One region of the Thioclava sp. JM3 genome, then DNA from elsewhere that is predicted to be linked to it. Evidence: riboswitches for the same ligand, from Rfam matches in the RefSeq annotation. Region 1 holds a riboswitch; the other holds the start of a gene.
What was found. A riboswitch is a leader RNA that binds a small molecule or an ion and turns the genes downstream of it on or off. The one in region 1 is predicted to bind cobalamin.
Positions count from the first base shown of each region.

Region 2: it holds a riboswitch for cobalamin, as region 1 does, so the genes downstream of both, B6V73_RS02725 (TonB-dependent receptor) here and B6V73_RS08140 (hypothetical protein) in region 1, are expected to answer to the same signal.

Region 1 is NZ_NBOB01000004.1:38,642-42,053, forward strand. It holds gene ppsA (phosphoenolpyruvate synthase) at 1-1,488, opposite strand, end outside; cobalamin riboswitch at 1,637-1,840, shown strand; gene B6V73_RS08140 (hypothetical protein) at 1,964-2,269, shown strand; gene B6V73_RS08145 (homocysteine S-methyltransferase family protein) at 2,400-3,412, shown strand, end outside.
Region 2 is NZ_NBOB01000001.1:571,554-574,965, reverse strand. It holds gene speB (agmatinase) at 1-144, shown strand, start outside; gene B6V73_RS02735 (DUF1499 domain-containing protein) at 141-566, shown strand; gene B6V73_RS02730 (DUF475 domain-containing protein) at 721-1,767, shown strand; cobalamin riboswitch at 1,797-1,991, shown strand; gene B6V73_RS02725 (TonB-dependent receptor) at 2,129-3,412, shown strand, end outside.

The sequences.
Region 1 (3,412 bases):
GGCAATGGCCGGATTGGCGAGGTTTAGCATCACCTTGGTCTTGGTTTCCGGCACCGCGTCGAGGTTCAGATCTTCGACCGAGAATTCGGCAAAGCCGTCATAGACCAGACCCTCGTCCCCTTCGGCGCAGCAGACGGTCACCTCCTGCTCGTCATGCAGCACATGGGTCGCATCTCCACACCCGACGACGGCGGGAACACCCAACTCGCGGCTGACGATGGCGGCATGGCTGGTTCTGCCGCCGTGATCGGTGATGATCGCCGAGGCCCGTTTCATCACCGGCACCCAGTCGGGGTCCGTCGTCGAGGTGACAAGGATCGAGCCGTCCACGAAATCGTCGATGTCCTTGACGTCCTCGATCAGGCAGACCCGCCCGGTCGCGATCTGCTCGCCCACCGACAGACCGTTGACGACGACCGGACCGTGCGCGCCGATCGTGTAACGCCGCAAAGACCCGGCGGAGACTCGCGACTGCACCGTCTCGGGGCGCGCCTGCACGATGTAAAGCTTGCCCGTGACGCCGTCCTTGGCCCATTCCATGTCCATCGGCTGCCCGTAATGCGCTTCGATGGTCGCCGCTTGCTGCGCGAGGTCGAGCACTTCGTCATCCGACAGGACGAACCTCCCGCGCTCGGCTTTCGAGGTCGGCACGTTGCGCACCGGGTTCGGAGCGTCCGGCCCGGCATAGATCATCTTGATCTCTTTCGCGCCGAGCTTCCTCTCGATGATCGGTTTGATCCCCGTCTTACCGAGGAACGGCTTGTAGACCTGAAACTCGTCCGGCGTGACCGCGCCTTGCACGACGTTTTCGCCCAAGCCCCAGGCCGCGCTGATCAGCACGACCTTGTCGAAGCCGGTTTCGGTGTCGATCGAGAACATCACCCCCGACCCGCCGATATCCGAGCGTACCATCTGCTGGACGCCCACGGAGAGCGCGACATCGAGGTGATTGAACCCTCTGAGCTTGCGATAGGTGATCGCGCGGTCGGTGAAGAGCGAGGCATAGCACTTGCGGCAGGCGGTCAGAAGCTCCTCCTCGCCCGAGACGTTTAGGTAGGTCTCCTGCTGACCGGCGAAGCTGGCATCGGGAAGGTCTTCGGCCGTCGCGCTCGAGCGCACGGCGACGGAGACCTCGGGCACCCCTGCCCGCTTGGACAGATCGCGATACGCCTCCCGGATTGCGGCTTCGGTCGAGGCAGGCCAATCGCCTGCCACGATCGTGTCGCGAATGCTTTGCCCGGCGACGTGAAGGCTGATCTTGTCGGCATCGTAATCCGCAAGATAGCCCGCGATGGCCTCGGTCAGTTTGTTCTCTTCAAGAAACATCCGATAGGCGTCGGCGGTGGTGGCGAAGCCCGGCGGGACCTGAATACCCTTGGCGCCCAACTCCTGCACCATCTCGCCGAGCGAAGAGTTCTTGCCGCCCACAAGCGCGACATCTTCGCGGCGTAAGCTATCGAAAGGAATGACTTCTTTCTTCGTCGTCATGGGCTCGCCTCTCCTGTTTGCACTTGCGGGCACTCTATCCGAGGCGCGCATCGGGGCCTTGATCTCTGTCAACGCGGAGCCTTTCGGACGGGGCTCTGCCCGCGTACCCTCCGCCGCCCAATCCGTTCTGGACAGCGCCGGATTTTCCTGCGATCAAATCCGGGATGGTGTCCGGCCCCAAAGGGTCGGCTGAAAAGGGAACACGGTGCGGGCGAGGCCCAACTCCGTGACTGCCCCCGCAACTGTAAGCGGCGAGCGCCACCGAAAACGCCACTGACCTGCAAAGGTTGGGAAGGTCCGGTGAAGCCACGACCCGCGAGTCAGGAGACCTGCCATCTCGGATGCGCCGCCGCGCATCTCGGTCACCTTAAACCCGGGCGGGGTGCCCTGGGACGGAGAGTCGAGAGATGGACCAGATCGGACCTCGCATATCGCCGTGCCGCGACCAATCCCGCCCTTTTGCGCGGAGGGCGCGATGCTTTTGGAACGAACGCTTTCACTCTTACAACTCGATATAGGACCGATCTCGCCGCTGCGGGCGCGTGAGCTGGGCACGCTGGGCTACATGGAATGGCTTGGCACGCTGCCGGGCGACATGCCCTATGCGAAGGCGGCGATTGTCGCCCATATGCAGGCCTATCCGCATTCCCTGATCTCGCCCGCGGTGGAGGTGTTCTGCGAACTCCTGCTGGAGTCGCTGACCCCGCAGCCCTTCGCCCTGCCGATCGAGATGCCGCCGCCGGTGCGGCGCGGCGGGGCACGCGCCCGGCGCGGCCTCTGACCCGTTTTTCGTCTTGCGGTCGCATTCAGCGGCCCGGCCGAGGACCATTGCAGCAGGGAACGGCACTCCGTCTCCTGTGAGGCTCGGCTTCATCAAACGATGGTCATGGATGAACTGAGAGGATCTCTCCATGAATGACAACAAACTGACCCGCCTGCTCGACGCGCGCCCGGTGATCTGCGCCGAGGGCTTTCTGTTCGAACTGGAACGGCGCGGCTATCTGACCGCCGGGGAATTCGTGCCCGAGGTGGCGCTCGAATACCCGCAGGCGCTGCGCAATCTGCATGTCGATTTCCAGCGCGCCGGCAGCGATATCGTCGAGGCCTTCACCTATAACGGCCACCGCGAGAAGATGCGCGTGATCGGCAAGGAAGACCTGCTGGAGCCGCTCAACCGCGCGGCGCTGAAGATCGCCCGCGAGGTCGCCGATGCCAAGACCGGAAACCTGATGGCGGGCAATATCTCGAACACGAATATCTGGGACCCGGCCGATCCGGCGCGGCAGGCCGAGGTGCGCGCGATGTTCGACGAGATGGTCGGCTGGGCGGTCGAGGAAGGCGCGGATATCCTCATCGGCGAGACCTTCTACTACGCGGGCGAGGCGCTATGCGCGCTCGAGGCCGCGAAGGCGTCGGGGCTGCCGGTGGTGCTGACGCTGGCACCGATGGCGGCCAACGAGATGATGGACGGGGTCGGCATCTTCGAGACCTGCCAGAAACTTGAACAGGCGGGCGCCGATGTCGTCGGGCTGAACTGCTTCCGCGGGCCGCAGACGATGATGCCGTGGCTGCGCAAGGTGCGCGCGGCGGTGAGCTGCCATGTCGGCGCCCTGCCCGTGCCCTACCGGACCACGAAGGAGGAGCCCACCTTCTTCAACCTCTCCGATCACAACGGCTGCACCTGCCCCTCGCCGCATGGCCGGACCTTCCCGACCGCGCTCGATCCGTTGGCCTGCAACCGCTACGAGATCGGCGCCTTCGCGCGTGAGGCGCAGGCGATCGGGGTGAATTACCTCGGCGTGTGCTGCGGGGCGAGCCCGATGCATATCCGCGAAATGGCCGAGGCCGTGGGTCGCGAGACCGAGGCCAGCCGCTTCTCGGAGCGCATGGAGAACCACTTCATGTATGGCCAGAACGCCCGCCT
Region 2 (3,412 bases), on a different contig from region 1:
AAGGGCATCAACCTGATCGGCGGCGACGTGGTCGAGGTCTCTCCGCCCTACGATCCGACCGGGGTGACGGCGATCGCCGGGGCCCATGTCGCGACCGAGCTGATCGCCCTTGCGGGCTGGGCGATGCGGGAGAGGGCGGCATGAAACGGGCCGTGACGATCCTCGCGCTCGGGCTCGCCGTCGTGGTGGCGGCCGACGGATGGGTGCGCCTCGCCCCGATCGATCCGGCGCGCTTCGATGTCGACGGGCTGGCGAAAGCGCCCGGTGACCACCCGGAGACAGGCGGGTTTCAGGCCGTGCGCGACGTCTCCGATCCGCCGGCGCAGATGGCCGCGCTCGACAAGATCATCCGGGGCACCGCGCGCACCAAGCGCGTCGCGGGCAGCGCCGACGAGGGCTACGCGGCCTATGTGACGCGCTCGGCCGTCTGGGGCTTTCCCGATGTCACCACGCTCTGGATCGAAGGCGATACGCTGCAGATCCGCGGGCACCTCGTCTACGGGAAATCCGATCTCGGGGTGAACGAGGCGCGGATCAAGGGCTGGCTCGACGAGGTCGGGCTCTAGCGGGCGCGACCCGCCGTGCGCAGGGTATCTTGCGCCGCGTTTTCCCGCCGACCCGCCCCACGCCGTAGGGTCACACAGACCAACTCTGACAGTGCGCTCCCTTGCGAAGACAGGGGGCGAAGCCTAAGTGAGGCCTCATGCAGCCGGAGCCAGCATGACCATCATGTATCGTTATTTTTCCTGGGCCATCGCCGTCACGGTGGCAGGGCTGGTCGGGTCCTTCGCGCTGGGGTTCGCCCAGACCGGAGGGCTTGGCGGCGCGGTCTCTTTCCTGATGATCACTGCCGTGCTGGCCGTGCTGGAAATCTCGCTGAGCTTCGACAACGCCATCGTCAACGCCAACAAGCTGCACCAGATGACGCCGAAATGGCAGCGTCGTTTCCTGACATGGGGCATCCTGATCGCGGTGTTCGGGATGCGTATCCTCTTCCCGCTTCTGATCGTCGTGATCGCCGCCGGCATCGGACCGTGGGATGCGGTTCTTCTGGCTGCGAAACACCCGGCCGAATATGCCGAGATCATCGAGGACGCGCATCTGTCGATCGCGGGCTTCGGTGGCGCCTTCCTGATGATGGTCGCGCTCACCTATTTCATCGACGAGGGCAAGGAGGTCGACTGGATCCGCGCGCTGGAGCGCCGGTTGCGCGCGCTCGCGTCGATCCGAGGTCTGGAGATCGGCTTCGTGCTGGTCGTCGTTCTGCTTTTCACCTGGATTCTGCCGGAGGGGCGCGAGGACGAGTTCCTCTTCGCCTCCATCTGCGGCCTTGCGACCTTTCTCGGCGTCGAGGTGCTCAGCCACGTGCTCGACCGGACGAATATCGCCGCCGAGACGGCCAAGGCGGGCCTTGGCGCGTTTCTCTATCTCGAAGTGCTCGATGCGTCCTTCAGTTTCGACGGGGTGATCGGGGCCTTCGCGCTGACCCAGAACCTGTTCCTGATCGCGATCGGTCTGGGGATCGGTGCGATGTATGTGCGCTCGATGACCCTGATGCTGGTGGAGCGCAACACGCTCAGCGAATTCCGCTATCTCGAGAACGGCGCCTTCTGGTCGATCCTGATCCTCTCCGTCGTCATGTTCGCGCAGACGCTGGTGGAAGTGCCCGAGGTGATCACCGGCCTGATCGGGGCCGGGCTGATCGGTCTCGCGCTGCTATCCTCGATCCGGTTCAACCGGCGCTGCCGGCGCGCCGTGGAAAGCTGAAATATTCTTGACTCAGTGCGGCGCGCGCGGCACAGCAGGGGCACTTCGGTTCCGCGAAAGCGGATGAAAAGGGAACCCGGTGCGATGCGTGCATTCATTCCGGGGCTGCCCCCGCAACTGTGAGCGGCGAGTGACGGCTGACTGAGCCACTGGGGAGACCCGGGAAGGCCAGCCGGAACCAGGACCCGCGAGCCAGGAGACCTGCCGAGGCGCTCATCCTTTCTGCCTGTGCGGGGCGCGCAGCGGAGGCGGTCTTCCGTCAGTGGTGACATTTTTCACCGTCGGCGGAAATTCCAAATTTCCAAAGACTTGCAATGCGAAGTTCACGCGACCGCAGAGTCGCGGCACGAGGGAATTGGATATGATCCGCACCCGTTTGACCGTGGGCCTGATGCTCACCACAGCGCTGGCAGGCCCCGCGCTCGCGCAAGATGCGCAACCTTACCAACTCGATGAGATCGTGATCTATCACGGCGCGCTCGAGCCGCAATCGTCGGACAAGACCGCGCAGGCGGTCACCGTGCTGTCGCGCAAGGAGCTGGAGCGTTCGGGCCAGACCCGTCTCGCCAACCTGATCGCGCAGTCGCCGGGCGTCGGCATCCTGTCGCGCGGGCCGATGGGCGCGCAGACCGGCTTCACCATTCGCGGCGTGTCGCAGAATTACGTGAAGGTCATGGTGGACGGGATCGACGTCTCCGATCCGTCGGCGACGCAGGTGCTGCCCGACCTGGGCCGGTTCAACACGTTCAACTACGACCGGGTCGAGATCATGCGCGGCTCGCAATCGGCGGTCTATGGCGGGCAGGCGGTTGCAGGTGTGATCAACCTCGACACGCCGCGCCCGACCGAGGATGGCGTGAGCCAAAGCGTCAAGCTCGAGCTCGGCTCCTACCACACCGCGAATGCGGCCTATAATTTCGGCTGGAAGAAGGGCGATGACGAGCTCGCGATTCAGCTGTCGAAAATTTACACTGCAGGCTTCTCGGCCGCCGACAAGAAGAACGGCAATACCGAGAAGGACGGCTACCGCGCCGACCGTGTCAGCCTGCGCGCGCAGAAGCGCATCTCCGACAATCTGCTGATCGGCTTCAACGGGTTCGCGCAGAACGATCGGGGCGAGTTCGATAACGGCTTCGGCCCGCTGCCCACGGACAGTAACGATTATACCATCCATAAGGAACGTGGCGGGCGGCTCTTCGCGAAATTCGCGACCGGCCCGCTCGATCACGAGCTCGGTCTGACGTATTACACGACCTCGCGCTGGTATCCGGTCTATGACTATGGCTACGAGGGCAAGCGCCGCAAACTCGACTGGAAAGCCTCGACCGATCTCGGGCCGGGGCGGCTGACCTTCGGGGCGGATCGCACGCTGGAAACCTATGCAGGCACCTATGTCTCGGGCCACGTCCTCACGGCGGATACGGGTATCTTCGGTGAATATGCTTTCTCGCCGATGGACGGGGTGAACGTGACCGCCTCCGCGCGCCACGACGATCACTCGGATTTCGGCGGCAACACCACGGGTCGTCTGGGCGTGACGTGGCAGGCCGACGCCGCGACGCTCTACCGGGCGTCGATCGGCAATGGCTTCCGCGCGCCGTCGGGTTATGAACTCTATGACGGCTACGTGGGCAATCCCGACCTC